DNA from 2 places in the Cohnella boryungensis genome. Region 2 is predicted to be linked to the other one. Evidence: riboswitches for the same ligand, from Rfam matches in the RefSeq annotation. Region 2 holds a riboswitch; the other holds the start of a gene.
The links. Region 2 has a riboswitch for cyclic di-AMP ahead of ACFO1S_RS07715 (G5 domain-containing protein). Riboswitches for the same ligand answer to the same signal wherever they lie in the genome.
Positions count from the first base shown of each region.

Region 1: another riboswitch for cyclic di-AMP. It lies ahead of ACFO1S_RS26015 (C40 family peptidase); the one in region 2 lies ahead of ACFO1S_RS07715 (G5 domain-containing protein).

Region 1 is NZ_JBHSED010000068.1:42,380-49,877, forward strand. Features, by position in the region: gene ACFO1S_RS26000 (sugar phosphate nucleotidyltransferase) at 1-920, opposite strand, end outside; gene ACFO1S_RS26005 (M1 family metallopeptidase) at 1,155-3,152, shown strand; gene ACFO1S_RS26010 (hypothetical protein) at 3,162-3,977, shown strand; cyclic di-AMP (ydaO/yuaA leader) riboswitch at 4,194-4,333, shown strand; gene ACFO1S_RS26015 (C40 family peptidase) at 4,338-4,817, shown strand; gene ACFO1S_RS26020 (SpvB/TcaC N-terminal domain-containing protein) at 4,926-7,498, opposite strand, start outside.
Region 2 is NZ_JBHSED010000012.1:26,349-33,846, forward strand. Features, by position in the region: gene rsmI (16S rRNA (cytidine(1402)-2'-O)-methyltransferase) at 1-114, shown strand, start outside; gene ACFO1S_RS07700 (AbrB/MazE/SpoVT family DNA-binding domain-containing protein) at 229-483, opposite strand; gene ACFO1S_RS07705 (HD domain-containing protein) at 814-2,106, shown strand; gene ACFO1S_RS07710 (TatD family hydrolase) at 2,164-2,937, shown strand; cyclic di-AMP (ydaO/yuaA leader) riboswitch at 3,117-3,334, shown strand; gene ACFO1S_RS07715 (G5 domain-containing protein) at 3,613-4,770, shown strand; gene rnmV (ribonuclease M5) at 4,937-5,488, shown strand; gene rsmA (16S rRNA (adenine(1518)-N(6)/adenine(1519)-N(6))-dimethyltransferase RsmA) at 5,495-6,370, shown strand; gene yabG (sporulation peptidase YabG) at 6,442-7,320, shown strand; gene veg (biofilm formation stimulator Veg) at 7,481-7,498, shown strand, end outside.

The DNA of each region.
Region 1 (7,498 bases), on a different contig from region 2:
ACAACGGCGTCTTCAATTCCGATTATCGTCACCGGAATATCCAGCTCATTGATCAGATGGGTATTTCCCGAATCGGCGGTCACAATTCCTTCGCCAAGCTGCCGATTGCCCGTCTCCTCCGTCAACGTATTCCACGTCCCGAGATCCTTCCAGAAGCCGTCGTAGGGAAGCACGACGACCTTCTCCTCTTTTTCCACGATCTCATAATCGAAGCTCGTTTTGTTAAGCTCCCGGTAACGCTCCAGCATCCTTTCGTATCGAATGGGCAGATCTCGCGCCTCCAGCCAGGAGATCAAATATCCGAGCTTAAAGGCGAACACGCCGCAATTCCAGAGCGCTCCGCGGGCAATCAGCTCCGCCGCCGCTTCGCGGCCGGGCTTCTCGCGGAAGCAGGATACTTCGCGGATTCCCTCGGCCAGGGCGCCTCTCCCTTCAATGGGAACGATATAGCCGTATTTCTCGGAAGGAACGGTCGGCACAACGCCGATCAATGCCAGGCTCGCTCCTGTCGCTTCCAGCACTTGCTCCATTTTGCCGATATGGTCGAAGAAAGGCTGCTCCACATACGGGTCTACCGGCATAACCCCGATAACCGTATCCAGCGGAACCTTTTCGACGGAATACAAATACGATGCTGCCAGCGCAATCGCGGGAAACGTATCTCGCCGCTCCGGCTCGATAATCATCGGAACATCGTCCCCAAGCTGGCTCCGGATCATCTCCGCCTGGCCTCTGTTCGTCGCGACGTAGGCGGACTCGGCGAAGCCCGATTCCGCAAGCTGCCTCCATACCCTTTCGACCATAGATTCCGGCTTAAGATCAGGCCCTTCCAGCACCCTTAGAAACTGCTTGGATCGGGAATCGTTGGATAAAGGCCACAGCCGCTTGCCGGAACCGCCGGACAACAATACGAGTTTCATCCTGCTCTCTCCTCTGCGCGCCTGCGCTTTATTTGCATACCGTTTACGTCTACGCGAAGCTTTCCCTGCACGACAGCCACCGACAATTGCCTATGCATAGCCTTTACCCGTTGCCGGCTTCTTGTAATCCGTCTCCCTCCCGACGCCCCGTCTTTTCGCGGCAATCCCTAGATATAATCCACGGACAACCTACATATATATCTCGTAGATGCTTGTCAACGGGAGGTTGTCCGTATGCCTGAGCGCCGCTCGCTGCGAATATTGCTATTCGTCGCCGCCGCCACTGTGCTGGTTCTGTCTGTCCGATTCGGGTTTGCCGACGCTTGGGTGAACCAATATGCTATGCCTGCCGCCTCTCTGCGCGAGCTTCCCGCGTCCGTCTCGCCTTCCGCGATGGAGGCCAAGTCCGAGCCCGACGCCGATATTCCTCATCAGAAGCCGCAAGCCGCCATTCTAAGCAATCGCATCACGGAATATCACATTTCCGTCGCCCTCGACGAACGCGCGGGAACTTTAGCGGGAGAGCAAACCGTCACGTGGAAAAACCCGGGACGCAAATCGGTCTCCGAGTTGTATTTGCATCTGTATCCGAACGCCTTCGCTCCGGGCAGCACGTTCATGGAGGAGTCCGGCGGCCAATTGCGCGGCGACAAAATGAAAAACGGCGGATACGGGAGCATGAGCCTTACCTCCCTGACGACGGAGGAGGGAGAGACGCTTCTGCCGCGCGTGCACTACGTTCAGCCCGACGACGGCAATAAGAACGACCGCACGCTGGTCACCTTCCGTCTTCCCGAGCCGGTCAAGCCGGGGACCTCCGTAACCCTGCATATGAAGTTTACGGTTAAGCTGCCTGAAGTCTTCGCTCGCATGGGTCAAGCCGGGGAGTTCATTATGGCCGGCCAATGGTTTCCGAAGGTTCCGGTATACGAGACGATCGGCATGCGCGGACGTTCGACGGAAGGCTGGAACCTGCACCAATATCACGGAGACTCCGAATTTTACGCCGACTTCGGCATTTACAGCGTAAAGATCGAAGTGCCGGAAGCTTATAAAGTCGCGGCGACAGGATTCCTGACTCGATCGCCGACCGTTAACGCCGGGAGGAAAAGCTTTCAGTTCTACGCGGACGACGTGCACGACTTCGCCTGGTCCGCATCTCCGAAATTCGCATATGTCGAAGATTCCTTCTCCTCCCCCGGAATCCCCGGCGTGCGAATCAAGCTGTACCTGGATCCCCTGCACAAAAATTTGCAGGACCGCTACATGCATGCGGCCAAGTCCGCTTTGGCCAAGCTCGGGCAATGGTATGGGGAATATCCCTATTCCACCTTATCCATCATCGTGCCTCCGGCCGACGCCAACGGCGCAGGCGGAATGGAATACCCTACGCTCGTCACCGCTGCGGCAGCCCGGAACGATAATCCCGGCTACGAGCTGGAGCGTACCCTCGTTCACGAGATCGCTCATCAATACTGGTACGGACTGGTAGCCTCCAACGAATTCGAAGAAGCTTGGCTCGACGAAGGCTTCACCTCGTATACGGAAGATAAGCTCATGGCCAGCATTTACGGCGTTCTTCCCAACCTGGCGGTCGAATCCAGCTATCTGACCCATCCCGAGCCGCTTAATCAGGCTTCCTGGAAATTCAGCTCCTCCGACCAGTACGCCGAGAATGTCTACATGCGCGGCAAGCTGGTTCTCTCGGCGCTGGAACTTCAAGTCGGCGATAAAACCATGAGCAAGATTATGCGCGCCTACTTTCAGAAATATCGCTTCAAGCACCCTTCCTTCTCCGACTTTCAGAGGGTGGTAGAGACGGTAACGAAGGAGAAATGGGATTCCTTCTTCCATGCCTATGTCCGGCAGGGCGAGATGGCCGATTTCTCCGTGGAAAGCATCCAATCGCGGCGCACGGACTCCGGCTATGAGAGCCGCGTCCTCCTTCGCCGTAATGGCGGAAGTCCAGAGCCTGTGACGTTATGGCTGCAATTCCAGAACGGCCAGTCCATCCGCAAGCGCTGGGACGGCATGCAGTCCAACGTCCAGTTGAAGGTCGAATCGGCATCGCCGCTTCAATACGCCGTACTCGATCCCAGCTACAACATCGTGCTCGACAACCGCAAATACAACAACTATCTCAAGGCGGAAGTGCCCTCCGAGCAGCGCTCCCGCTTCTCGATCGGCATCGCGCAGCTGCTGGAAGGCCTGATTGGATCATGGGTATGGTGAGGTGACCGTATGCGTCAACGATTAAAAGAGGGATGGGACATAACCGCCCGACATAAACATGTAGTGGTTATCCTGTTTCTGTATCGCTTGCTGTGGGGATTTTTCATCTACCGGTTCATCGATTCGGTCGTAACGCCCGTACTCGCGCGTTATCCGAACGAACACCCGAACTCCGACGCAGCCCATCTGTTCCTCATCGAAGCGCAGTTCCGTCTGCTCAAGACCGATCTTCTCCACGAGTTTCTATGGATGCTGGGCGGAATGCTGCTCTTGCGGATGGTGCTGACCCCTTTGCTCAATGCCGGAGTCTTCTACTCCTTCCATCATAGCTCGGAGGGAGAGGGAACTCAGGTATTGAACGGAATCAGGGGAGCATGGAAGCCCGTCGTGCTGCTCTACTGGCTGGAAAGCGGATTTCTTCTGCTTCCCGCCGCATGGCTGCTGCCGATGGCCAAAGAGCGCTTCTTCACCGAGCCTTCCCTGACAAATTGGCTTCAAGGCCTTCTTCCTTATGCCGCCGCTTGGCTGCTATACGGACTGATCGTCCATCTGGCCTTCCAGTTCATGCAATTCGGGGCGGTATCGCGGGAGGGAATTCCAAAAAGCCTGGGATTGGCGCTTCGCCGAGCTTTCCCCTTGCTGGGAGTCACCTTCGCACTGCTCGGCATCGGTTTGGCCGTGTCCGCCGCAGCCTGGGCTATCTCCTTGCTCTGGTCGGGCTTTCTCGCCGTGACGCTGCATCAAGCTTTTCATTTCGTTCGCAGTCTCCTGAAAATATGGACCTCCGCGGCCCAATATCAGGTGTGGCGCGATTCGGAAGCGTAAGCTTATCACGTCCCAACCTTCGACAATATTTGACCCGGGACATTCCCCGGTTGCGCCCTTATCCGGCTGCAACCGGGGTTTGGCGTTCTTATCGGCGAGAATCATTCGGTGCGAAAGGGGGGGCTTTCATCCTAGTTTCTTTTCCCTAGATTAAGGAATTCTCATTTAGAAGATGCAGGAAATTCGTCAAAATGTCCGAATATATAAACCTAAAGAATTCATAAAATGCCGAATTTCCGTCGATCGGAAAACGGGGGAACCATCTTTACGGGTGAATTGGCTTCGATTCTCAGGAGCCATAGGGGACCTTCTACCGAACCCTTCAGCTAACCTCGTAGGCGTTGGAAGGAGTCAGTCGTTTTGCGCAAAGTTTCAGTCTTATTGTTTGGCCTTGCCCTTCTTTTAGTTTTTCAAGTCGGCAGCGCGTTCGCAGACTCCAAGCTTGACAAGGCAATCTCCCCGCTCATCGGATCGGAGTACAAGTACGGCGGTACGACTCCCAAGGGATTTGACTGCTCCGGATTTACCGGATACGTGTTCAATGAGCTTGGCATCGATCTTCCCCGTTCCTCAAGAGACTTGTACAGCTGGGAGAAAAGCAAGAAAATCGACGATGAAGAGCTTCGCGCCGGCGATCTCGTATTTTTCAATACGAGCGGCAGCGGCGTGTCTCATGTCGGCATCTACATCGGCGATAACAAGTTTGCCCATGCCGCTTCCAAGGGCGTGACCATTACCTCGCTCGACGAAAGCTACTATGCCAAGCGTTATCTGGGCGCTCGCCGCTTTCTCGGCGACGAGACGTACAAGAAGATCGCTACGGAGAATGAAGCTGATTAATCCGATCAAGCGTATAACAACAGCAAAAGGCCCGCATCTGCGGGCCTTTTGCTGTTGTTATACCGGATAGTCGGAACGTAGTAAATACCTCTTCGTGCTAAGCGGCTGCTATTTCCCGTGGCTTCCCTGCCAATAGTACAGATTGGCTTGATTACGCGACTCCTGCAGCAGTTTGTCCGGATCCTCGATTTCATGCGGATAACGCTCGCCGTACTGCTCCATACTGAACAGCCCCTCTTTTTCCGGCTGGCGGGCGCTCATTGTAACCCCCATCATCCCTGCCGTCATCTTCCGGATGAGCGCGATTTGAGCATTGCTATCCTTCTGAAGGCTTACCTCGCGGGCGATAAGCAAAACTTCATTTTCCGGAAGCAGCGATGGAAGGCCCTGCCGCTTGGCAATATCGGCCAGATTGCGGTAAAGCTGAGCGACGTACTGCAAATAAGTGCCCTGTCTATGCTCGATCTCGTCCGGCGTTGTCGTGTGCCTGGCGTGCCCCCACCCGGGATGATACAAGCGGTTTGCATTGTCCATCTGGGTATGGGCGTAGCTGTCCCCGAACGCATGAAGATTTATGCCGAATTCCGGCGTCCCGGGCTCCAACTTCTGCAAGTTGTCCGCCCGGTAAGTGCGCTCTGCCAGCGCCCTTCCGGCCGTCAAGACATGGATGCCGTTATGGACGTCATTAAGCTGCTTCTCCATTCGCTGGTAAGAGGTAAGCGGGGGAGCGGCCGTAACGGCCGACTGTCCATAGGCGGATTGTATGCCGTTAAACGTGTCGATAAAAGCCTGCGATACCCCTTGCTTGACGCTCTCGTACAGATGGAAAGAAGCAGCCGGCAGATTGGAAAGAGTGACGATTTTGGTTAGCTCGCTCTGAATCAGCAGATGCTTCGCATCCAGCTCCTCCACCTCGTCCGGCATTTGCGCGTAGAAGGCGTTGCGATAGGCCGTTTTCTCGTCGAAGCCGGCGGCAAGCGACACATAATAAACCGTATAGTAATGACCCGCTTCCCCCCACATCCCGGTTTTATCCTTGAAGGTGATCGGATTGTTGCGAACGTAGGCGTATTTGTTCGGTCCGTCGGCATAGCCTGCGGGATCGCAGCTTAGCCACCGCGCCAGCCAGGGGGCGTAGCACCTCGCTCCGTAATCATACAGGCCCGTCTCCTCGTCCCTCTCCTTCAGGGAATATCTGAACCTTCGGCGGGGAGCCTCGACCCGGGAGCTCGTCGCTTGATAAGAGGTGCCGCCGAACGGATAATACTCCTCGTACACCATGACATTCCCCTGTTCGTCCAGCTCCAGAGCGGACGACTCCAGCCTGCTTCCCGCCTCATAACGAATCAGACGTTCCGGGGAGCCGTCCTCGCCCGTCGTTCGAATGTCGACCGAAGCGATCCTGCGCTCGTTGTCCATGACGTGCAGCGTTTCTCTCTCCAGCGCGAGGCTTCGGCCGTCCCCTCCGTATTCGCGGTAGATTTCATAGCCCGAAAGGTAGAGCCGCTCCTTCTGTCTGGTCCCGTTCAGCCGCTCGATGACCTTGCGAACACGCCGGCCGGAGAAGTCATATACGTAGTAGACCGTTCCTCCGCCGCCCAGATCCGCCTCGCGCAATTTGTCCCCATGATTCCAGGCGAGCGACGCCAAATGAGGGAGTACGGTCATGTTCCCGTGCGGGTCGTACCCGTAGACTTCCTCCAGACCGCCGACAGTCGTGCCCGACAGCCGATTGCTGTAGCGTTCCTCCTCGATTAGACTCTGTTCCTCGTAACGGAACGCTCGATGCCAGGTGCCGCCGGTACCTGCCCGATGCTGCAGCAGCGTAAGATTGCCCGCCTTGTCGTAGGCGTATAGCTGCTGATAGCTCCGCATCGCCGCTCCATCCGATGGCTGCGGCTGATTCATACGCGGACTATCGTCCTCATCCGTCCATCCTCGCTGTCCCGATCCAATGTGCTCCCGCCCCCGCGCTTCGGACAACCGGTAGAGCGCATCGTACTCATATTCGTTGTCCGCGGAGACGACCTGATTGTTGTAAAATAAAGCCTGATTGGCCCCGTCATGAACAACCGCCACATTGCCGACCGGGTCATACCCGTATTCCAACCGCTGCAGCGCCTCCGATGCTCGCTTCGTCACGACACGGGACAATCGGAAAGTTTCAGATTCGTAAGCGTAGAATGTCCGCGTTCCGTTGCCGTAAACGATCTGCATTCTCTGTCCTTTGGCATCGTACTCCAATCGGTCGACGAATATCGTCTCCGGACTGTTCTCTCCGCGCAGCCGCAGCGAAAGCCGCTTCAGCTGTCCCAGATCGTCATACGCGGGACTTGCTACGCTGCCATCGGGCTTCTTGATCCGGATGGGGCGATTCCGGGCATCGAACTGAATCCATGTGGTATGCTTTTCTTCCTCTAGCAACGGACTCAGCGCATCCAGCAACCGTTCCCGCCTGTCGTTCCCGTCTTCGAGCTCTAGCAGAATCGGCTCCACCGTTCGCCAATCGGGATCGGATTTGTAATTCCTCGCCAATCTGCGGGCAAGTGCCAGCTCATTTCCCTTGAAATCGTAAGCGACGTCTTCTCCGGCCGGACCCGGGGCAATGTGCTCGATCATTCCCGCACTGTCGAACTGAAGCCACACTTTCCCTCTCAGGTTCAAGCGTCCCTTGCCCGGCT
Region 2 (7,498 bases):
TATGAAGGCTTGGGACAAGCTCGCAAAGAGGCGATGAAGTCGGCGGCCGCGGACCGGGGGCTGTCGAAGCGGGATGTCTATCAGGCTTTGCTGGAGCAGAACGGGGAAGATTAAGAAAGGAATACAAAAAAAATCCCTCCCGAGACGAGAAACCGGGAGGGGCAAGGAGTATAAAAAGGTTGGAATTAACAATTATTTGAATGCAATTTTTATTATAAACTATTTTCTCTAATTTGTCACAGGTGAAGGCAAATCCTTCAAACATTCTCTGCAAACAATTTTGCCTTTGAAGTAAGTTACATTCTCCGCGTTGCCGCAGAAGATGCAGGCGGGCTCGTATTTCTTGAGCATGATGCGCTCTCCGTCCACATAGATTTCCAGCGCGTCCTTCTCTCCGATTCCGAGCGTGCGGCGCAGCTCGATCGGAATAACGACACGTCCCAGTTCATCAACTTTACGCACGATACCAGTAGATTTCATCATTTGGCAGTACCCCTCTCGTATAGTAAAAAATAAAAACAACCGGCTCTTGATTAAAGCCTGTCCAAGTTTTCGCCAACATTCGACAAAGTTCTCTTTTTTCCGTTTTCTATCGTACCAACGATTCCCAAAAAAGTCAACCTATCAGCGGGTCTGAAATGGCATAAAATAAATGAAAAATTGCTGAGAATCCTATCCAGTCAAGCGATTGTTAAGCAATTCAAGAGATTGGCGAACGCGAGGCGCAAAGAAAACGTTATTCGACTTTATTCGACAAATGTCGATATAATCGGTCGAATTTGTCGAAAGACGACTAAAATCGAGGTGAGGTTCATGTTGACGAAATTACACGAGGAAAAAGTATTCAAGGATCCGGTGCACAATTCGGTATACGTGCAGGATTTAACCATCTGGAAGCTGATCAATACGTCGGAGTTCCAGCGACTTCGAAGAATCCGTCAATTAGGCACCTCCTATCTTACTTTTCACGGGGCAGAGCACAGTCGTTTCTCCCATTCGCTGGGTGTATATGAAATTACAAGGAAAATCATTTCGCAATTTGAGCGTAATGGATATGTCGATTGGCCGCAAGAGGAAAAATTGCTCAGTCTTTGCGCTTCTTTGTTGCATGATGTCGGACACGGGCCGTTTTCCCACTCTCTGGAGCAAAATTTCGGGCTTGACCACGAACAATGGACCTGCGAGATCGTACTGGGAGCCACCGAAGTCAACCGCGTGCTTCGCGAGGTGGACTCTCTCTTCCCTGAACGGGTTGCAGCGGTCATTCGCAAGAAATACGAGAAGCCGATTGTCGTCAGTCTCGTCTCCAGCCAGCTGGACGCGGACCGCATGGACTACCTGCTGCGGGACGCTTACTTTACCGGGGTCAACTACGGAACATTCGACCTGGATCGCATTCTTCGCGTACTGAGGCCCTATCAAGGGAAAATTGTCGTGAAGGAAAGCGGGATGCATGCCGTGGAAGATTACCTGATGTCCCGATATCAGATGTATTGGCAGGTGTATTTTCACCCTGTGACCCGAAGCTCCGACATTTTGTTGCGACAAATTTTTCGGAGAGCGAGCGAGCTGTACCATGCCGGGTACAAATTCGATTTCCTGCTGCCGCCGCTTCGGGCTCTGCTGTCCGGCTCGCTTACGTTGGGTCAATATTTGAAGCTGGATGAAGCGATGGTCCAGACCGCCTTCGGGCAATGGTCGGAAGAACGGGATGATCTGCTCTCCGACCTCTGCGGCCGCTTCCTGAATCGGCAGCTTTACAAGTACGTTCCGTTGGTCGGCGAAGAGCGGGAATGGCTGGATCACGTACGCCAGGAATGGGAGAGGATCGGACTTCACCCGGACTACCACATGGAGGTCGATACGCCGGAGGATTCCCCCTATGACGTATATCAACCGGGCGCTCTGCCGGATAGTAAAGAGAAGCCTCCCATCCTGCTTCTGGACGAGCAGGAGGAGCTTGCGGAAATCTCCGTCAGATCGGATATTATCCGCTCTATCGCAGGCTTGCACCGAGGAAAGTATTACATCTATTACCCGGCGGAGAAGGTGCTGCCGCTCGCGGATCGGCTCAGTCCCGAAACCCGCAAGAAGCTGTCTATATAATAGAAGAAAATAGTATGGGATGTTTGAATTTACCTATAGAAGGAGACAACTTGCGACATGCTGATCGACACGCACGCTCACCTGGATTCACCCAAGTTCGACAACGACCGCGAGGAGGTCATTGCCCGCGCTCTTGAGGCCGGGATCGATACGATCGTCAATATAGGTTTTAACCGCGAAACGATTCCTTCAACCATGGCGCTGGCGGAGAAATATCCGTATATCTTCGCGGCAGTCGGCTGGCATCCGACCGACGCTGTGGATATGAGGCTGGAGGAGGATCTGGCCTGGATCGAACGGCTTTGCAGTCATCCGAAAGTGGTAGCGATCGGGGAGATCGGGCTGGATTATTATTGGGACACGTCTCCGAAGGAGATTCAGCATACGGTGTTCCGCGAACAGATTCGGCTGGCCAGAAAATTGAACAAGCCGATTGTCATTCACAATCGCGATGCCCATGAGGATGTCGTCAGACTATTGAAGGAGGAGAAGGCCGAAGAGGTGGGAGGCATCATGCATTGCTTCTCGGGCAGCTGGGAGACGGCGAAAAAATGCCTGGATATGAACTTCTATATCTCGTTCGGCGGACCGGTTACCTTCAAGAACGCGAGGGTACCTAAGGAAGTGCTCGAACGTGTTCCGTTGGATCGCATATTGCTGGAAACGGACGCCCCATATTTGGCTCCTCACCCATATCGTGGAAAGCGAAATGAGTCCGCTTACGTTCGCCTGGTTGCTGAGGCTGCAGCTGAAATTAAATCCATATCCGTGGAAGAAATTGAAAAAATAACTAGCGAAAACGGGCGGCGCTGTTTGGGCTTAACGAGATAAACGGAATATTAGGGAGGAAAACGGACTGGTTTGAAGAAAAAACTGGCTTTTAGTCCGTATAATCCTCCCCATTGAAGCGATTTTCCGTGAAAACGGTCAAATTCGTCCAATGCAACGTCTTTACACCTAGATCGTAAAGAGGTTATGATCTTCAACAGAAAGTTTGAATATGACAATCCTTTTCCAGTGCGCTTAATCTTCCGAACGGAAGAGTGGGGGACCCAACGCGGCGACGATGAATTCAGGCGTCCAAAGCGGTCCGAGCAATCTTGGGGTGAATACGGCAAGTGTCAAGACGCGCCTCTATCTGAGTGACTCGTCCTGCCATGCAGCCGTTAGGGCAACTCTCTTTGCCCGAATCCGACAGCTAACCCCGCCAGCGTGATAGAGAGAGGTCAACCTCGTGCCGCAACATTCCAACTTCTTTCTACATGCGGAAGCCACGAACAGATCCTCTGTCTCGGTGGCTTTTTGTGTTGAAAAAAAGGATGCTGAGGCTCGTGCTCTTCAAAAAAGAGCGCGAACAACTGGGGAAGGCGGCCTTTAGCCGACTCAGCCGAAACCGCGAAAATTCGGTCTGAGCAGCGAAGCGTCGTTAACCATTTTGGATTAGTCGCGTCTGACAAAGTATCATGCATTACAGTCGACGGCGGGGCTATGAAGGAGGAACGGGATATGGGCATTATTCCTGTTGAGGGAACCCATGATCAACGACCGACCGGCAAGCTTTTCGCACTGCGTTGGAAGCATGAGCATTTGCGTGCAGCCTTATTAGGCGCAATACTCGTTTTTGCCGTTACCATCATGTTCGTGTCATTGCTGCAGAAGGCGGCGACCAAGAATGTCACAATGGTGGACGGAGGCATCACAACTGTTCTGAAAACCAAGACCTCGAATGTGCTTGGATTTCTGGAAGAGCAGAACATCTTCATCGGGCCGTATGATCGGGTCTCGATGAATGCCACGGACACCCTGCAAGAGGGAAGCCGATTGGTCATTGACCGCGCGGTCAGCGTCAAGATCAAGGCCGATGGACGTGAGCAAATTGCTTATTCGACGGAAGATACCGTTGGGGGAGTCATCGACTCGTTGAACATCAACCTATCCGAGCATGACCGGATCAGTCCGGCATCGGATAAACCCTTGGAGGAGGGGATGACCGTATCGGTCGTCCGGGTGCGTAAAGAAGTCACAGAGACCAAGCATCCGATCGCCTTCAAGATCGTAGAAAAAAACAACGCAGAGCTCGAAGAAGGCAATACAAAAGTCATCTCCGCAGGCAAGAACGGTTTGGTCGTTTTCAAGACCGAGCGCGTCTACGAGGATGGCAAGCTGGTCAGTCAGGAACTGATTGAGAAAACGGTGGCTCAGCCTGCCGTACAGAAGGTCGTAGCCGTAGGCACGAAGAAGAAGGCGGAAGTCGTGACGCTGTCTTACAATGGGGCTCCGTCGGCGGGGGAGGCCAAGGTCGTCAAGCTGAACGGCAAAAGCGTCAAAATAAAGCGGATGCTCAGCAATGTAACGCTGACCGCTTATTCGGCGGGATTCGCTTCTACTGGGAAATCCAAGGGCGACGTAGGCTATGGCGTGACATCGTCAGGCGCCATCGTCAAGGAAGGGCGCACGATCGCGGTCGATCCGAAGGTTATTCCGATCGGCTGGTGGGTATACATCGAAGGCATAGGCTTCCGTAGGGCCGAGGACACCGGCGGTGCGATTAAAGGGAAGAAGATCGACGTCTACTACGATAGCGAAGCGCATGTCAACAAGTTTGGCCTGAAGCGCGGATTTACGGTGTACGTGATCGGTCCGGTCAAGCCGTCCGCAGACTAGTGGGCATCTATTGGCAAGCGATTATATAAGCGTGCAATCGGGAAGGGCCTGCGGGCGCCTTCCCGATTTTTTTGCATTCACCGCTTCCAGGCGAGAGCGACTTGCCGTCTTCTTCAATCTCGTATACGCTTGTAGGAACGGTTTCGTAAAGGCGGAATGAAAACAGATGATTCATGAAATGATTGTCGTGGAAGGAAAGGACGACACGACTGCGGTCCGCAGGGCGGTAGGGGCGGATACGATCGAGACGGGCGGCTCCGCGATTGGAGAGGACGTGCTCAGACGTATTGAGCTCGCCTATGAGCGCAGGGGCGTCATCGTGCTTACCGACCCGGACGCTCCAGGCGAACGCATCCGCAAGATCGTCTCCGAACGTGTGCCGGGCTGCAAGCATGCGTTTCTGACGAAGGACGAAGCGCGTTCGAGCAAAGGAATCGGCGTAGAGCACGCCTCGGATGAAGCGATTCGCCGCGCGCTGGAGCGCGTGAGAGGCCCGGAGACGAACGAGGACAGGGCTTCGGAGATCGAATGGAGCGATCTGCTGCAAGCGGGGCTAATCGTTCATCAGGCCTCGGCGCGCCGCAGAGAGCGGATGGGAGAGCTTCTGGGCATCGGATATGCGAACGGCAAGCAATTTCACAAGAGATGTCTCATGTTCCGGATTACGAAGGCTGAATTTGCAGCCGCTCTGGAGCAGATGGAGCAGGAAGGACGATAGATAATTATGCAAGATATCGCAACTTCAAACCGAACTCGCGAAATTATTCGCAAGCACGGCTTTACGTTTAAGAAAAGCCTGGGCCAGAACTTCCTGATCGACAAGAACGTACTGGATCAGATTATCGCAGCCGCGGAGCTGGACGAGACGCGCGGGGCGCTGGAGGTCGGTCCGGGCATCGGGTCCTTGACCGAACGACTGGCTCATGCCGCAGGCAAGGTTGCAGCGGTCGAGATCGACCGGCGGCTGATTCCGATCCTGCGCGATGTGCTGGCTCCGCACGCCCATGTCAGCATTGTGCAGGGAGACATTCTCAAGACGGATCTGACGCAGCTGTGGAAAGAGCAATTCACCGGTCTCTCCGGCGTGAGCGTCGTGGCTAATCTGCCTTATTACGTAACAACGCCGATTATCATGAAGCTGCTGGAGGAGCATCTGCCCATCGAGAACATCGTAGTTATGGTGCAGAAGGAAGTCGCGCTAAGGATGTCTGCCAAGCCTGGAGGCAAGGATTACGGCAGCTTAAGCATTGCCGTCCAATATTATTGCGAGCCTGAGCTTGTGTGCGTCGTCCCGGGCAAGGCGTTTATTCCCGCCCCAAACGTCGATTCGGCTGTAATCAAGCTGAAGCGCAGATCGGAGCCTGCGGTAAGCGTACCGGATGAGGCGAAGTTTTTCCGCGTGGTTCAGGCTTCCTTCGCTCAGCGTCGGAAGACGCTGTCGAACAACCTGACCGCTCTATCTGGCAAGGAGCGCAAGGGAGAGCTTGCCGACTTGCTCCGGGAGTGCGGGATTCAGCCCGAGCGTCGGGCCGAGACGCTGTCTCTTGAGGAGTTTGCGCGGCTCTGCGAGATGCTGAGCCGGGAAGGTCTGCTCAGTTAGCGGGGATCTGTATCCGGACGCGCACCCATTGCCTCTCCGCCCCATAGGATAGACGAAGAGGTGATTGGCCCATGAAGCAGGGGGATCTAGTCGTACGGAAATCCTATGGCGGGGACGTCTTGTTCCGCGTTGCGGCTTTCACTGCGCAGCAAGCCGTATTGAGAGGGATGGATTACCGCTTGTTGGCCGACGCGCCGGTCGCCGATCTTCGAACGGTACGAAATCCGGACGAGCTCGGAGGGACGCGCCTGGCGCGCATTCAGGCGAATGAATCGCTGCGGCGGATTCGCGAAGAACGGAGCCGTCAAGCCGATCGTGCAGGCTATACGACGGCGCCGGACGATCGTCGTCAACCCTTCTTCGAAATGCCGGGCAAGGTGCTCCATCTGGACGGGGACGCCAATTATTTGAAGAAGAGCATGCAGGTATACGCGCAGCTCAAAGTGCCTGCGGAAGGCATTCATTGCCACGAGTCGCAGATGCCGCATATGCTGCTGCGGATGCTGCCCCAGTTCCAGCCGGACATCGTCGTGATCACAGGTCATGACGGCGTGCTGAAGCAGCGAGAGGACCTTCAGCAATTAAGCAGCTACAAAAACTCCTTGAACTTCGTTCAGGCCGTCAACGTAGCCAGAGAATACGAGCGCAGCCGCGATTCGCTGGTCGTTGTAGCGGGAGCCTGCCAATCTCATTTTGAAGCGCTGCTGCAGGCAGGAGCGAATTTCGCAAGCTCGCCGGGCCGAATCATGATTCATGCGCTAGACCCCGTCTATGTGGCCGTACGGGCGTCTTTTACGCCGTTCCGCGATACGATCAACATTTCCGATGTCATCGCGCATACGATCAGCGGCAGGCAGGGAGTAGGCGGCATTGAAACGATGGGGCGCTATCGGATAGGGGTCCCTAATCTGAAAACGGTGGAGAGCGAACAAAATGTGAACATTTTGTGACGGAAAAAAAGGGGAAAAATGCAGGTTTGTAAAAAGGCCTGTCCCTTCAAGGAAAATGACCGTTGACAGAAAATCAGCATCGTTGTTATAATATTTTGATTCATTTGACACCTCCCCTGATTTTAGATATAATTTACAGGGAAAGAGGTGGTAGTGGATCATGGCTAAAAATGCGCTT